DNA from 4 places in the Kocuria sp. CPCC 204721 genome. Region 1 is predicted to be linked to each of the others. Evidence: riboswitches for the same ligand, from Rfam matches in the RefSeq annotation. Region 1 holds a riboswitch; each other region holds the start of a gene.
What was found. Region 1 has a riboswitch for cyclic di-AMP ahead of RF637_RS06605 (C40 family peptidase). Riboswitches for the same ligand answer to the same signal wherever they lie in the genome.

Region 2: it holds a riboswitch for cyclic di-AMP, as region 1 does, so the genes downstream of both, RF637_RS13395 (C40 family peptidase) here and RF637_RS06605 (C40 family peptidase) in region 1, are expected to answer to the same signal.
Region 3: it holds a riboswitch for cyclic di-AMP, as region 1 does, so the genes downstream of both, RF637_RS12955 (C40 family peptidase) here and RF637_RS06605 (C40 family peptidase) in region 1, are expected to answer to the same signal.
Region 4: it holds a riboswitch for cyclic di-AMP, as region 1 does, so the genes downstream of both, RF637_RS05210 (C40 family peptidase) here and RF637_RS06605 (C40 family peptidase) in region 1, are expected to answer to the same signal.

What each region holds. Positions count from the first base shown of each region.
Region 1 is NZ_JAVKPO010000005.1:44,300-48,143, forward strand. Features, by position in the region: gene serC (phosphoserine transaminase) at 1-983, opposite strand, end outside; gene RF637_RS06600 (metal-dependent transcriptional regulator) at 1,190-1,900, shown strand; cyclic di-AMP (ydaO/yuaA leader) riboswitch at 2,260-2,458, shown strand; gene RF637_RS06605 (C40 family peptidase) at 2,462-3,073, shown strand; gene RF637_RS06610 (NlpC/P60 family protein) at 3,306-3,844, shown strand, end outside.
Region 2 is NZ_JAVKPO010000026.1:6,178-10,021, forward strand. Features, by position in the region: gene RF637_RS13385 (cation transporter) at 1-573, shown strand, start outside; gene RF637_RS13390 (hypothetical protein) at 629-781, opposite strand; cyclic di-AMP (ydaO/yuaA leader) riboswitch at 1,134-1,322, shown strand; gene RF637_RS13395 (C40 family peptidase) at 1,328-1,987, shown strand; gene RF637_RS13400 (helix-turn-helix transcriptional regulator) at 2,443-2,811, shown strand; gene RF637_RS13405 (cation diffusion facilitator family transporter) at 2,808-3,722, shown strand; gene RF637_RS13410 (thioredoxin domain-containing protein) at 3,771-3,844, shown strand, end outside.
Region 3 is NZ_JAVKPO010000021.1:16,250-20,093, reverse strand. Features, by position in the region: partial or broken gene RF637_RS12965 (response regulator) at 1-712, opposite strand, end outside; gene RF637_RS12960 (DUF305 domain-containing protein) at 1,266-1,940, opposite strand; gene RF637_RS12955 (C40 family peptidase) at 2,259-2,900, opposite strand; cyclic di-AMP (ydaO/yuaA leader) riboswitch at 2,907-3,092, opposite strand.
Region 4 is NZ_JAVKPO010000003.1:256,594-260,437, forward strand. Features, by position in the region: gene RF637_RS05200 (Y-family DNA polymerase) at 12-1,271, opposite strand; gene RF637_RS05205 (class I SAM-dependent methyltransferase) at 1,653-2,174, shown strand; gene RF637_RS05210 (C40 family peptidase) at 2,314-2,976, opposite strand; cyclic di-AMP (ydaO/yuaA leader) riboswitch at 2,982-3,171, opposite strand; gene RF637_RS05215 (four-helix bundle copper-binding protein) at 3,762-3,844, shown strand, end outside.

The DNA.
Region 1 (3,844 bases):
CCGTTCGCGCGCAGGACGGCCGCGATCCGGGCGGCGTCCACCGCGTCGTCGAAGTCCACCGTGCACACCACGGGGGAGCGGTGCTCGGCCAGCGTGACGAACGGGGCAGCGACGTCGCTGCGTTGCGCCCAGTCGTAGACGAGCCCCGAGGTCTCGGCCGTGCGGCGGGATGCCCAGTCCAGACCGCCCTGGGCGTTGAGCCAGCCCGCCTGCTCGTTGAGCATCACGAGCCCCGCGAGTGCGGGGGTGTTGTAGGTCTGGTGCTTGCGGGAGTTCTCCACGGCCGTGGCAAGGGACAGCACGTCCGGGATCCAGCGACCGGACGCGGCGATGCCCTCGACCCGCTCGAGCGCGGCGGGGGAGAAGGCGGCGAACCAGATCCCGCCGTCACTGCCGAAGTTCTTCTGCGGGGAGAAGTAGTAGACATCGGTCTCAGAGAGGTCGACCGCCATCCCACCCGCGGCGGACGTCGCGTCGATGACCGTCAGAGCGCCGTCGTCCGCGTGAACGCGCTGTACGGGCATGGCGACGCCGGTGGAGGTCTCGTTCTGGGGCCACGCGTAGACGTCCACCCCGGGCGCCACGCGAGGCCCCTCGGGGCGCGAACCGGCCGGGGCCTCGATGACCACGGAGGATTCGAGGAACGGTGCGCGATCCGTCACGTGCGCGAACTTGGCGCCGAACTCCCCGAAGCTGAGGTGCTCGGCGCGCCGGGACACGAGGCTGAAGGCCGCGCTGTCCCAGAAGGTGCTGGACCCACCGAGACCCAGCACGATCTCGTACCCCTCGGGCAGTGCGAAGAACTCGGCGAGGCGCTCCTGCACCTGCGCTACCAGGTTCTTGACCGGGGCCTGGCGGTGGGACGTACCCAGCAGTGTGCTGCCACCGCGTTCGAGCGCGGCCACCTGCTCGGCCCGCACCCGGGACGGGCCCGCGCCGAAACGGCCATCCGCGGGCAACAGGGACGGGGGGATCACGGGCATGCTGGTCACGAAGGCTCCTCTGGCGGGCGGTCGGGTGTGTCCCCCATTGTGCCCGCCCGGGGAGTCGATGGCGCGTTCGAGACGCCTGCCGCAAGGACACCCACTGGCTATAATTATCCTGAATCATTCAGACTAGGCTGAACGGCAGCCCCCACCGGGGGTCGTTGACCCGCGCGCTGTGGTGCGCAGAAATCTGAGGACGAACCATGAGCGGCGATCTGATCGACACCACCGAAATGTACTTGCGCACGGTGCTGGAGCTGGAGGAAGAGGGGATCACCCCCATGCGAGCCCGCATCGTGGAACGCCTGCACCACTCTGGCCCCACCGTGTCTCAGACCGTCTCCCGCATGGAGCGCGACGGCCTGCTCTCGGTCGCGCCGGACCGCTCCCTGCAACTCACCGAGGCCGGGCGCACCACCGCTGTGTCCGTGATGCGCAAGCACCGGCTCGCCGAACGACTCCTCGCGGATGTGGTGGGCCTGGACATGGCGCACGTCCACGAGGAGGCCTGCCGCTGGGAACACGTGATGAGTGAGCGCGTGGAACAGCGGCTCGTGAACCTCCTGGGGGATCCCGAGAACTCCCCGTACGGCACGCCCATCCCGGGGCGGGGCGAGCACAACGGCACCGGTGCCGCGGCCGAGGTCTTCGACGGCCTCACCCTGCTCGAGGTCGCCGGAGCCCAGGACTCCACGGAGTACGTAGTCCGGCTGCTGCCGGAAGTGGTGCAGGCGGATCAGGAACTCATCGAGATGCTCAGCTCCGCGGGCATCCTCACGGGCTCCAGGGTCACGGCCGAGATCAACCCCGGGAACGAGAATCGGGTCGTGGTGACCCGGGTCGATTCGGGAGTGTCCCTGGACCTGGACTCCGCCACCGCGCGCGCCATTCGGGTGGCCGCCGCCGAGGCCTGATCGCCGCTGCGTCTCTTCGCGGTTGCTTCCAGTGACGTCGGAACGCGACGCGCCGTGATCTTCGAGAAGTTGACCGTGACCTTTCGACTGTGGGGACAATCACGGGTGATCGGTGCGGTTTCGACCTTCGCTCACTGGGTGAGCCCTGTATCACCGCAGGTCAGGAGCCTTTTTCGTGGTGTGGGCTTTCGAGCGGGCGGGCGTGTTGAGGCGGCCGATTGATATCGACGGTCGTGGTAATCCACGGTGATTCATAACGACCGATGCCCGATGCGTGACCGGCTGTAATCAAAACGTGACATTTTCGTTATCCATCCTGTACAGTCATGCCCGTGCCGATCACTGGTCGGATCGCCACTCCCGAGCGTTCGCCGAGTTCTGCCATGCGCTCCGGGACCCGTACACAGAACATCCGCATGGCAGAAGCGGGGGAACCACTTCCGGACTCGTTGCATCAGACGGGTCCTTGGGGTCAAGCCAGCACGGCACCTAGGTGCGTGCGGCCGGATGTCTCCCATCCGAACCCGACAGCTCACCTCGTAGGCGCAGGGAGGAACACATATGTCTTTCATGAAGCAGAACTCTGCCCGGCACCGCGCCGAGACGAAGTCGCACCTCGTGCGTAACACCACTATCGGTACGGTCGTCGCTGGTGCCGCCGTGGTCGGCCTCGCGGCCCCCGCGCAGGCCTCGAGCGGTCTCGTCGATCTGGGCTCCACGGCTTCCTATGGCTACCAGGCGTCCACCTCCTCGGTGCAGGCCTACAACGCGTCGTACACCATGCAGACCACCAACACCGTGGGCTCCGCCGCCAGCGTGAGCACCCAGTCGAACCACTCCACGGGTGGTCTGGTGGGCACCGCCTACCAGGGCATCGGCGGCGCGTACGTCTGGGGCGGCGTTGGCTTCAAGGCCTGGGACTGCTCCGGCTTCACCCAGTGGGTCTACGCCCAGAACGGCATCAACCTGCCCCGCACCACCTGGGCCCAGTTCGCCGCTGGCACCCCCACCTCCAACCCGCAGCCCGGCGATCTGGTCTCCCAGAACGGCGGCTCCCACGTGGGGATCTACATCGGCAACGGCCAGATGATCTCCGCTCTCAATCCCTCGCAGGGCACTCAGGTTCACTCCGTGAATGCCATGCAGCTGGATGGTTACTACACCTTCCGGTGACCCGGTGACACCGCGCCCGAGCATGATGCGCGGTCCACACCGAGCCACATTGCGGCCGGGTGTGCTGGCCGGGTCCCCGGACCTCGGTCGGCACACCGCGCCGGAACCACCTGAAAACCGAACGTAATCTCCCGCCCAAATCCGTGCACCGCTGCTGCGTCCTGACGGATGTGCCGGTCACCGCACACCTCCGTGCCCTGGGTGGACACGAACGTGTTAGGAAACCACACGAATGTCGAACGAAACCGCTCCTCACGCCGCCAAGGGCCTCTTCGCGGGCAAGGCCCGTACCGTCGCCGCCGTCGCGGCCTTCTCAGGTCTGGCCCTCGCGACCACCGTGTCCGTGCAGGCCACGCAGAATGCCTCCGAGCAGGCCCCCGCCGCCGCTGTGTCCGAGGCCCCCGCCTCCGACAACACCGTCTCCGCGGAACCTGCCGCCAAGGCCGACAAGGCCCAGGAGAACGCTGCCAAGGAGCAGAAGGCCGCGAAGACCGAGAAGGCGCAGCCCGCCGCTCAGGCTCCCGCTCAGCCCTCCGTGGTCCAGGCCGCTCCCGTGGCCGACGTGACCCCGCTGCAGGCTCCCGCCGTTCCGGCTGCAGCCCCCTCCGTCGTGACCGCTTCCGAGAACGTCACCTCGGTCGCCGAGCAGGCTCCGGTGGCCCAGGGCCGCCACGCCGCTCCCGCCACCGCTCAGACCGTTGCCAAGGAGGCCGCCGCCGAGCAGCGCGCCGCTGTGGCTTCCCCGGTGATCCCGAACTACGCCCCCGCCCA
Region 2 (3,844 bases), on a different contig from region 1:
ACCGCCGGCACCATCGCCTCCTCCTCGGCGCTGATCGGCTTCGGCCTGGACTCGATCGTGGAGGTCCTCTCCGCGGCGGCGGTGGCGTGGCAGTTCGCCGCCCCGGACCCGCACCGACGGGAAAAGGTGGCGATGCGGGTGATCGCGTTCTCCTTCTTCGGCCTGGCTGCCTTCGTCACCGTCGATGCGATCCGCGCCCTGCTCGGGGCCGCCGAGCCGGAACACTCCCCGGTCGGGATCGCCCTGGCCGCGGTGAGCCTGCTCATCATGCCGTTCCTGTCCTGGTTCGAACGCCGCACCGGCCGGGAGCTGGGCTCTGCTTCTGCGGTGGCCGATTCCAAGCAGACCCTGCTGTGCACCTACCTCTCCGCCGTGCTGCTGGTAGGCCTGGTGCTCAACAGCACCCTGGGCTGGTCCTGGGCCGACCCGCTGGCTGCGCTGGTGATCGCCGCCGTGGCGGTCAAGGAGGGGCTGGAGGCCTGGCGCGGAGACGCCTGCTGCACTCCCGTTGCGGTCCTCACCGCCGAGGACGGTGCACACTGCGGTGGATGCGGTCCCAACTGCGCCCACTGAGCACGGTCGGCACGCGTCGGCGCCCCGAGACGAGGACGCCGGGGCGCACGGCTTCTCAGGAACCGAGGTAGACGGAGATCGCGGCGAACAGCGCAACTCCGCCGGTGAGCAGGATCGGTCCCGGCACGCTGGTGTCGCCTTCGTGGGCTTGGTCGGGCATCTCCTCGACCACAACGCTGGCTAACGTTCCGCCAGTCAGTGCGAGCATGGACAGAGCCCAAATTTCCGGGGCTTGATGCAGCGCGAAATATCCCAGGATGGCCGCGGGCTTCGCTCTCGATCCACCCGCCGCGCCTTTTGAAGTGGCTCCTGTCCCCACCGCTGTGTGGGCGACGACTCCCCGCGCAGCGTCCACGCACCAACAAGCCACCTCACTCAAAGCGCAGAGCGCCCCGCCTTTCTCGGGAAATTAACAGGAAAAAGCCGACAACAATTCAGGTCTTCATCAAGCCTTGACCACTTCTTTACGATCTCTATACATTCCCGAATCGGATTGTGATTGTTTCGTAATCTCCTTGTACTCTTCAGTGCGTGCCGACCACTGATCCTGTCGGCGCCCTCGTGGCACATCGCCGAGTTCTGCCGGTGCTCGGGGTTCCTGAAGAGAAATCGCTTGGCAGAAGCGGGGGAACCATTACCGGTCCCGGTGTACCGGGGCCTTGGGGTTAAGTCTCAGAGCGCGTGCGTTCTGCGGCCGGGTGTCTCCCACCCGCATCCGACAGCTCACCTCGTAGGCAAAGGGAGGAACTCCACCATGTCGCTTTTCAAGCAGCACACTGCCCGTCACCGCGCCCAGACCTCCTCGCGCGCCGTGCGTACCACCACCGTCGTCGCCGCCGCCGGCGCAGCGCTGGTGGGCTCCATCGCTCCGGCCCAGGCCTACGCCGAGATCCCCGCCGCCTCCGGGTCCTCCTATGCGGCTCCGGCCTCGGCGATGGCCGATCTGGCCTCCTACACCACCCCGGCCCCGGTCGCCGCGCAGCCCGCCGCCCCCGTCGACCAAGCCCCGGCCCCGCAGCAGAGCGCCGCCACCTCGAGCGTGAGCCCGCAGTCCACCGCCATCACCGAGATCGCCCCGGCCGCCGGCGGCATCGTGGGCACGGCCATGCAGGGCGTGGGCACCGGCTACGTCTGGGGCGGGACCTCCTTCGGGGCCTGGGACTGCTCCGGATTCACCGGCTGGGTCTACGCCCAGAACGGCATCGACATCCCCCGCACCAGCTTCCAGCAGATCGCCGCCGCCACCCCGACGTCCAACCCGCAGCCTGGTGACCTGGTGTCCCAGAACGGCGGCAACCACATCGGCATCTACATCGGTGGCGGCAAGATGGTCTCGGCGCTGAACCCGACCCAGGGCACCTTCGTCCACTCCGTCAACGCCATGCCCGTCGACGGGTACTACACCTACCGGTGAGTCTCGCCGATGTGGTGAAGGCCGGCCGGTGGGCTCATCCGTCAGGTGCGGAGTGCCCCGCCAGGATCATCGTCGATGGACCGCATGGGTGCACTCGGATGGACCGCATGGGTGCACTCCGCAGCTGTAGCCGCAGACTCGAACGATTGCCACGATCCTGTCGATGTGCACACGCCAGCGAATCGGCACACGGGGAGCAGTCCTGCGGAGAGGATCGGAGAGTGCTCATGGCCTTGCCCTGTCTTCCGCTGGACGCGGGCAGTGCTTATCCTGCTCCGCCTCGGCATTGGAGCGAGAGCCCTTAGGGTGCAGCGATGGCTCGGGGGACGGGGATGCCGCAGTGGCGGACGGCACCCCCGTCCGCCCTCACCGTATGAATACGAGCTGGACATTGCCCGATCATCAAGGGAAGCCCCTCATCTCCTTTGATACAGATTCTGCTGTACGGTTATTGGATGAGGATCTTGTCCCCGGTCGCGGCGATGTCCCGTTTCGGCAAAGCACTGGCCGATCCCACCCGGGCCGCGGTGCTGCTGCAGCTGCAGCAGGGCCCAGCGGTGCCCTCGGAACTGGCGGCCCGGATCGGGGTGAGCCGGCGGATCGTGTCCAACCACCTGGCCTGTCTGCGCGACTGCGGGTTGGTCGTGGGCGTGCCGGTGGGGCGCAACGTGCGCTATGAACTCTCGGACCCCAAGCTGGCCCACGCGTTGGAGGACCTGCTGGGCACTATCCTCACCGTCGAACCGGTGTGCCGGTGCGGGACACCCGAGTGCGCCGCCGAGGCCCTCGCCGATGACGCCACCACCCAGGAGATTCCGGTATGAGCGGCGAGCACGATCATTCCCACGCCGGCGCCGGGCGGAGGGGGAAACTGGCAGTGGTGTTCGCCATCACCGCCACGATTATGGTCGCCGAGATCATCGGTGCGGTGGTCTCGGGCAGCCTGGCGCTGCTGGCCGATGCCGGGCACATGTTCACCGACTCGGCCGGGCTGCTCATCGCCCTCACCGCCGCGACCCTGGCGCTGAAACCGGCCACGGACAAACGCACCTGGGGGTACCAGCGCGCCGAGATCGTCGCCGCGGCCGCCCAGGCCTCGGTGCTGCTGGCTGTGGGCGGGTTCATCGCCGTCGAAGGGGTGCGCCGGCTGTTGGAGCCCCCCGAGGTCGAGTCCACGGCCATGCTGTGGTTCGGGGTGGTCGGGCTGGTCGGCAACATCATCGGGCTGGTCATCCTCGCCTCGGGCCGGGGGGAGAACCTGAACATGAAGGCCGCGTTCCTGGAGGTGGCCAACGACGCCCTGGGCTCGGTAGCGGTGATCGTCTCCGCGATCGTCATCGCCACCACCGGGTGGACCCGGGCGGATGCGGTCGTGTCCTTGTTGATCGCCGCCCTGATCGTGCCGCGGGCTCTGATCCTGCTGCGCGACACCATCGAGGTCCTGATGGAAACCACCCCGAAGGGCCTGGACCTCGAGCAGGTCCGCACCCGCTTGGAAGCCCTGCCGCACGTGGTCGGTGTGCACGATCTGCACGCCTCGCGCATCGACTCCGACACCCCGGTGCTCTCGGCCCACGTCACCGTCCACGACGGCTGCCTGAACGCTGAGCACGCCGGGGTCGTCCTGGCGGATCTGCAGGCCTGCGTGGCCCGTGACTTCGACGTAGCCATCGAGCACTCCACCTTCCAGATCGAACCGGCCTCCCACCGCCACGATGAGACCCTCCACCCCTAGCCCCCTCCACCGGTACGCCCTGCTGCCGGAGACAGAACGGACACCCCTGTGAGTACTACCGCCAGCCCGCCCACCCCAAAGCAGAAGCCCTCCAAGGCCAAGATCATCGTGTGGGTCCTCCT
Region 3 (3,844 bases), on a different contig from region 1:
GTGCCCATCCGGTAGCCGATCCCGCGGATCGTGTGGATGAATGTCGGCCTGGTGGCTTCGTCGCCGAGTTTCTTGCGGATCCGTCCGATGTGCACGTCCACTAGGTGTTCGTCCCCGGTCCAGGTGGTGTCCCAGACCAGCTCCACCAGCTGCCGGCGCGAGAGCACCAGTTGCGGGCGGGCAGCCAGGCACAGGAGCAGGTCGAACTCGATCCGGGTCAACGCCACCGGTTCCCCGGCCAGGTGCACTTGGCGGGAGTCCCCATCCACCACCAGTTTCCCGATCACCAGTGCCTGCTGTCCGTGCGGTAAGGCTGTAGTGGATTCAACACTTCCCGTGCGGGCCCGGCGCAGCATGGCCTGGACCCGCGCCACGAGTTCGCGCGGGCTGAACGGTTTGGTCACGTAGTCGTCGGCACCGACCGACAGGCCCACGATCTTGTCGACCTCATCATCCCGGGCGGTGAGCATCAGCACGTGGCAGTCCGAGAAGGTCCGCACCTGACGGCACACCTCGATCCCCCGATCCCCGGTAGCCCCAGATCCAGCACGAGCACGTTGGGGGTGTACTCCCGCACCGCGGCCACCGCCTGGGTGCCGTCGTGGCGCATCACGACCTCCAGCCCGGCCTTGCGCAGATAGTCCGCGACCAGCTGCGCAAGGTCGACCTCGTCGTCGACCACCAGAACACGTCCGGTGAGCGGATCCGTCATCTGTCCTCCCGGTACTGATCGCTGTGACATGAAGACTGTGCTGCGAGCCCCAGCGTCCCAGGGCGACCGTGTCTGAGGCCTCCGGAACGGAACAGGGGGGGTGGACTCGACGTGGCCGGGCTCACCGGTGAACCGGTGGTGGCTGTGGCTAACGATCCCTTGCCCCGGGCGGATGAGAGGGTTATCAGGCACGGAGAAGATCGCGTGTCGCCCCTTCACGAGCCCGGACAGACGCAACACGGTCGGGACCCGGCCACCACCACCGAGCGAGGGGACTCCGGTGGTCTCGGCCATCTCGGTGACGGTGCGCGCGCTGGAGGAGCAAGACCCCAGGCGAGGGGGTCCGTGTCCTGAGGCAAGAGGACGCGGCGCTGGCGAACCTACGGTTGGTCGGTGACCGTTTGGGGTGCTGCTGACTGTGCGAAGGGCGCGCGCCCATCGGGTGCCGCGTCGGGGATCACCGCACTGGACTGGCTGGAACGGGTCGACGGGGATCATGACGTCCCGGTGTCGGCCCGTTCCAGCCGGTGGGGGCTCAGTTCGTGGTCCTGGATCAGGCCGCGAACCACTCCTCCAACCAGCCCTGCATGAGCTCGATCTCCGCCTGCTGGTCCTCGATCATCTTCTCCGCCATGGCTCGCAGCTCTGGGTCGGTGCCCATCTGCAGCTCCATCTCGGCCATCTCGAGAGCCACCTGGTGGTGGGCGATCATCTCTTCGAGGAAGGCCTTGTCGAAATCATCCCCGGACAGTTTCGCCAACTCTTCCAGGCTCATGCCGTCCATGCCGTCCATTTCGCCCATCATGGCGCCCTGCATGTCGGCATTCATGCTCTGACCATGGCCGCCATGGCCGTGCCCGTGGCCGTGCCCGTGGCCGTGGCCGTGGTGGTGTCCCGGGGTGTTCTCGGCGGCCAGCCGCTGGGCCGCTGCTTCCAGCTGCTGGATCTCCTCGGTCTGGGCCTCGATGATCTTCTCCGCCAGGTCACGGATCTCGGGACGCTCGGACTTCTGCAGGGCCAGCTCGGCCATGTCGGTGGCACCCTGGTGGTGGGGGACCATCATCACGGCGAAATGGCGGTCGTGGTTCATGTGCCGCTCAGCGCCCGTCTGTGCGGAGGCGGAGGAGGGCTGGTGCGTCGGGGACGCGACCGCCGCGGTCGCCCCGGCACCGCTGAGGGCCAGCGCCAGGGCCGTCCCGGCGGCCAGGTGCTTGATCGTCGACGTCATGACGAACCTCTCCTTCGCAGCAGCCCGTGCTGGGCCTGCACATCGTGGTGTTTGCTCTGCTCAGCCTCGGGTCGAGGCGGGCCGATCCGTCCACGGTAGCCCCGCCGTGGTTGCTTTCTCCGGGCTGGGAGGGCTGGGCGGTAGATCTTCACTGAACCTTCAAGAGCGGGCCCATCAGGGGGCCGAATCGGGGTGTTCCCCGGCGGTGGCCTGATGCAGGCATCTCAGGTTCTGACCGACCGATCCTGGATGCTGATCAGGTGGGGGGCACACTCGCCGCCCGCCACGAGCGGCATTCGTGGCGGGCGGCGTGTTGGCTCAGCGAAAAGTGACGTAGCCGACCGTCGGCATGGCATTCACGCTGTGCACGAAGGTGCCCTGGGTGGGGTTCAGCGCGGAGATCATCTTGCCGCCACCGAGGTAGATCCCGATGTGGGCCCCGCCGTTCTGGACGACGAGGTCGCCGGGCTGCGGGTCGGTGGTCGGGGTGCCGGCCGCCCACTGCTGCTGGCTGGTGCGGGGGAGGTCGATGCCCTGCTGGGCGTAGACCCACTGGGTGAAACCGGAGCAGTCCCAGGCGCCGAAGTCCGTGCCGCCCCAGACGTAGCCGGTACCGACGCCCTGCATCGCGGTGCCGACAAGGCCGCCGGCCGCAGCGGAGGTGGCGGAGATCTCGGAAATGTCCGAGGACTGGGGGGACAGACTCGAGGTGGCCGCCCCAGCGGCCGGCAGGCTCGCCGCCTGCACGGTGACGGGGGCCTGGGAAGCGGCCGGGGCCGGGGAGGTCGCGGGGGTCGAGTATGCGGTGCCGGACGTGGCGGGGGCTTCGGCATAGGCCTGAGCGGGGGCGACGGAGCCGATCACCGCCGCGCCGACAGCGGCGGCCAGGGTCGTGGTGCGCACCAGGTGCGAGGGGGTCTGGGCGCGGTGGCGGGCAGAGCTACGCGTGAAGAAAGCCATGAATAGGGGTCCTCCTTTTGCCTACGAGGTGAGCTGTCGGGTTCGGGTGGGAGGCACCCGGCCGCCGAGCCTGCAGCTCCGGCGGCTTCACCCCAAGGTCCGGGTGCGGACCGGGTATGGTTCCCCCGCTTCTGCCAAGTCATTTCTGTGATGGGGTCCCCGGCTGCCGGCAGAATTCGGCGAAGCACCCGGGGAAGCCGATGAGATCAGCCAACGGCACGCAGAGGACACTAGCGCCTAGATAACGAAAAGGTCACATTCCCTGTGGTGCCGGGAAAAGGCTTGCGCCGGCCTCGCGCGGTCGTCGGCAAACCGGCCGGTAGCCCACCACGCCTGGGGCACATTCGTTCCGGCGGGGTGGCGCCGCTAGCTGTCTTTCCTCCCCGTGCCACCACTCATCGGGACCGACCCGGGGAGGCTCTGACCTGCGGTATCGCGCCGATGAGTGCGGTGGGAGCTCGGATCCGCTGCCCTCACTACCCGTGGAATCCTTCGGCCTGCGCGCGGTGCGGGGGGAGGTGAACCCCCCGGGGGAGCTTCAGCGTCCCTCAAGGGTGTTCTCGGATTTTTTACGAAACCGCCCAGCATTTCCTGGGGGAGTGAGCTGTTTCCTTCATGAAATCTTCATATCCCAGGGTGTCGACCAGGTGAGAAGAGCTGCTTTCTTCACGAGATCTTCAAATTCCTCCGGGTCCATGTATCGGACCGGTGGATCAATGGCCCGGGTGAGGGGAGCGAATAACCAGGTTCTTCGCTGTCGTTGGTGAGGCCAGATTCGTCAGCGGCGGAGCCACTGGGCTGCCGGCTGCCACGTGGCTGGGTCGATCAGTATTCCGGGGCCGATTGGGGACGCCGGGCGGTGCCGTCACCGCTGCCTCGATCGTGGTCACGGGCTGTTGATCCGCGATCCCCTCGCCCCGCAGGCATTCCTCGACAAGGCCGGC
Region 4 (3,844 bases), on a different contig from region 1:
AAAAACAGGAATCAGCTGACGGTGCGCAAGGCGTTCCAGTCGGTGGTGTAGCCGGGGGAGAGGGCTGCCTGGTGGTTGTCCCAGGGCTTGGGGGTGCTGGTCGCGGATCGTCCCAAGCCGACCGTGCCGGTGCCGAACCGGGTGTTGACGGCGTCGATCAGGGACCCGATGGGCGCTGTGGTGGGGGCGGTACCGGGCAGGGGCGCGGCAGCACCGGTGTCGGTGAGCTCCAGGCACATCACCCCGGCGCGCATGTACGGGATCCCGTGCACCAGGTGCGGCTCCAGGGCCCTGCGGGCCGTAGCGGCCAGCGCCCCGGGCTCGTGTGTCGGAGCAGGCAGCCTTACATGAGCGTTGGGGTGGTGGTCAGGGCCTGGGCGGTGGGGTGAGGTGGCGGCGAAGACCGTCAGACGCGCGGCTTCCTGGTCCTCCTTGCGCAGCCGGCGCGCGGCCCGCTGGGCGAAATCGGCCACCGCCTCTGCGATCAGGGCAGGGTCGAGGATTGGTTCGGGGAAGGAGCGGGAGACCAGGATCTGCTGCTTGGTGGCGGTCTCTTCTTCCACGGGGATCGCCGGCACCGCGTTGAGCTCGAGCGCGGTGCGCATCAGCACCACGGAGAACCGATCGCGGATCCGTACCGGGTCAGCGTCGCGCAGCTCGGCGACGGTGGTGGTCCCCTGGGCTGCCAGGCGGCGGGCGGTGCGCGCGGCCACCCCCCACACCTCGGTCACTGGCAGGGTGCCCATAAGCCGGCCCCAGAAGCCCGGCGGGGTGTTCTCCCAGTGCACCACGCCCCCGGTGGCGGGGATCTTCTTGGCCGCTTCGGTGGCCAGCTTGGCCAGGGTCTTGGTGGGGGCGATGCCCACGCTGACGGGCAGCCCTACGTTGCGCGCTACCACCCGCTGCAGCTCCCGGCCCCAGGCCAGCAGCTCGCGTGTGTGCCCGGGGGGAGGGGTCAGGAAGCACTCGTCGATCGAGTAGATCTCCTGTGCCTGGGCGTAGCGGTCCAGCAGAGCCATGGTGCGTTGGGAGAGATCGGCGTAGAGCGGGTAGTTCGAGGATCTGCGCTGCAAGCCCCACCGGCGGGCATCGGCGGCGATCTTGAACCACGGATCTCCCATCTGGATCCCCAGGGCCTTGGCTTCGGCGGAGCGGGCGACCACACACCCGTCGTTGTTGCTCAGCACCACAGTGGGCTTGCCGAGCAGGGACGGGTCGAAAAGACGTTCGCAGGACACGTAGCAGTTGTTCACGTCCACCAGGGCGATCACGCCGAGCGCCCCACGGGGCGTGTTGGTATGTCGCGATGTTCGTTCTTGCGATGTTCCCTGTGCTTGGAGATCTGATCCCTGCCCATGAGAGCAGGTATAGCCGCCGGAGGCGACATCATTGCTGACCCCGCGTGAGGGGGCATGGGTGGGGGTCCGGAGGCCAGGGACCTAGCTTCCTCGAATCAGCGGCCGCGCCCACCCCGGGCGGTGTGCATAGCGAGGTCGCCTCGTCCTTGCCGAGCCGGTTCACTGCTGTCGATCGTGGAACTAGGCTCGGCGCACACGATCCGGATGCACCGGGAGGGGGAGTCCATGCCGAGGATGTCCGCTCTAGAAGCTTCGTGCTGCCGCAGTGCGCCATGGAGTCTTTTGGCCCGGCGAATGGTCCCCTGGGCGACCCAAGGCTTCCCCGTCACCGAGAACGTGCTGGAAATCGGCGGGGGCAGCGGGGCGATGGCCGAAGCGATCGTCCAAGCCAACCCTTGGGTGCGGCTCACTACGACCAACGCCGACCCGGTGATGGTTGAGGTTGCGCAGCAATGCCTTGTCAGATTCCCCCATGCTGAGGCCTGTCAGGCCGACGCCACCCGCCTGCCCTTCGAGGACGAGTCATTTGACACGGTTGTGAGCTTCCTGATGCTCCACCACGTCATCGAGTGGGAACACGCGGTGGTCGAGGGGTCCCGGGTTTTGCGGCCGGGCGGGGCATTGGTGGGATACGACCTGCTTGCCTCACGGATGGCCTCCTTGGTGCACCGGGCCGATCGCTCTCCCCACCGACTCATCGACCCCGGAGCCTTCAAACCAGTTCTCGACCAGGTCGGCCTGGAGCTCCTCGCCCTCCGGTTGTCCTTCGGTGGGCGGATTCTACGCTTTGTTGCCCAGAAGCCAGCTACGCGGTGACCTGCGTTGGCAACCAGGCCTGGACTGCGGGATGAGATCCCGTGCTGTGGGGGCCCTGTCGTTGACAGGGCCCCCACAGCACGGGGGCGGCTTCTCCGGGAGCCCCTGGGTGGATGCCCAAGGCATCCAGTGGTGTGGGTCAGCGGAAGGTGACGTAGCCGACCACGGGCATGGCGTTGACGTCGTGGACGAAGGTGCCCTGGGTCGGATTCAGCGCGGAGATCATCTTGCCGCCGCCCAGGTAGACCCCGATGTGGCCGCCACCGTTCTGGACGACAAGGTCACCGGGCTGGGGGTTGGCGGTCGGGGTACCAGCCGCCCACTGGGCCTGGCTGGTGCGGGGGATCTCGATGCCGTTCTGGGCGTAGACCCACTGGGTGAACCCGGAGCAGTCCCAGGCGCCGAAGGCGGTACCACCCCAGACGTAACCACCGCCCACACCCTGCATGGCGGTGCCCACGAGCCCGCTCCCGGAAGTGGAGACAGCAGTAGTGTCGGTGGACTGGACGGAAACATCCGAGGCCGAGGCCATCTGCGGCGTCGAGGCCGCCTGCGCCCCAGGGGCCGGGGTGGCTGCCGGGACGATCGGGGCCGCGGCGGGGGACGAGGCCAGGGTCGCCACCACGGGGGCGGGGGTGGAGGAGGCGGTGTTCGAGGGGGTCGGTAGCTCGGCGTAGGCCTGGGCGGGTGCCACCGAGCCAAGCACCGTCGCACCAGCGGCGGCTGCGAGAGTGGTGCGGCGAACGAGGCGGGACGGGGTCTGGGCGCGGTGGCGAGCAGTACGGCGCTGGAACATGGGCATGAGTGGATTCCTCCCTTTGCCTGCGAGGTGAGCTGTCGGATGCGGGTGGGAGACACCCGGCCGGGCGGACGCGCGCGTCCGGCCGGCTTAACCCCCAGGCCCCAAGGGCGGGACCGTGTATGGTTCCCCCGCTTCTGCCAAGCGATGTCTTTTCAGCGGACCCCGGGCACCGGCAGAATTCGGCGATGTACCCGGGGATGCCAACCGGATCGGCGATCGGCACGCAGAGGACAGTAGCGAACAGATAACGGAAAAGTCACGTTACGGTTACGGCCGCTCCTCCCCCCTTGTTTCACCGCCGAGCGGGACGGAGAGACGCTCGGGAGTGACCGCCGAGGCGGCGGCCGCCTTCTACTCGCGCCCCAGCACATTGCTGCCGAAGAGGTGCATATCTGACGGCGACTAGCGGATTTACGCGGTGTGCGCCCAGGCCCTCCTGTACCTGCGGCTCCGTCAGAGGGGTGCAAGAGCGCAGCTGCCAGCCCCTGCCGCCTCACAGGGATTGGTAAGAAAAGGATAGGAAATCATCCAGGCTATTTTCAGGAAGTCGTTCTCTTCCGGCGGCGCGAGAGAGATTTCTTCATGAGATCTTCATGGTTCCTATGCATCTTTCACAAAAGGAAATGGATGCGTGGCGTGGCGCGCGCCTCGCTCTCGGGATTTCTTCACGGAATCTTCAAGGAGTAAGTGCTTCATCCGGCCAGATCCGCAGTTTGCTGTCGGTTGTATGGCGGATTGGCTCCGGCCGGTTCGTCTCCTCGGCCGAACCGACGAAGGAGCAAGCCATGACTCATCATGTGACGTCGATGCTGGAGACCTACCCGAAGGACCTGGGCGGGGTGGACGAGGAGAAGCTAGCCGCCTGCAT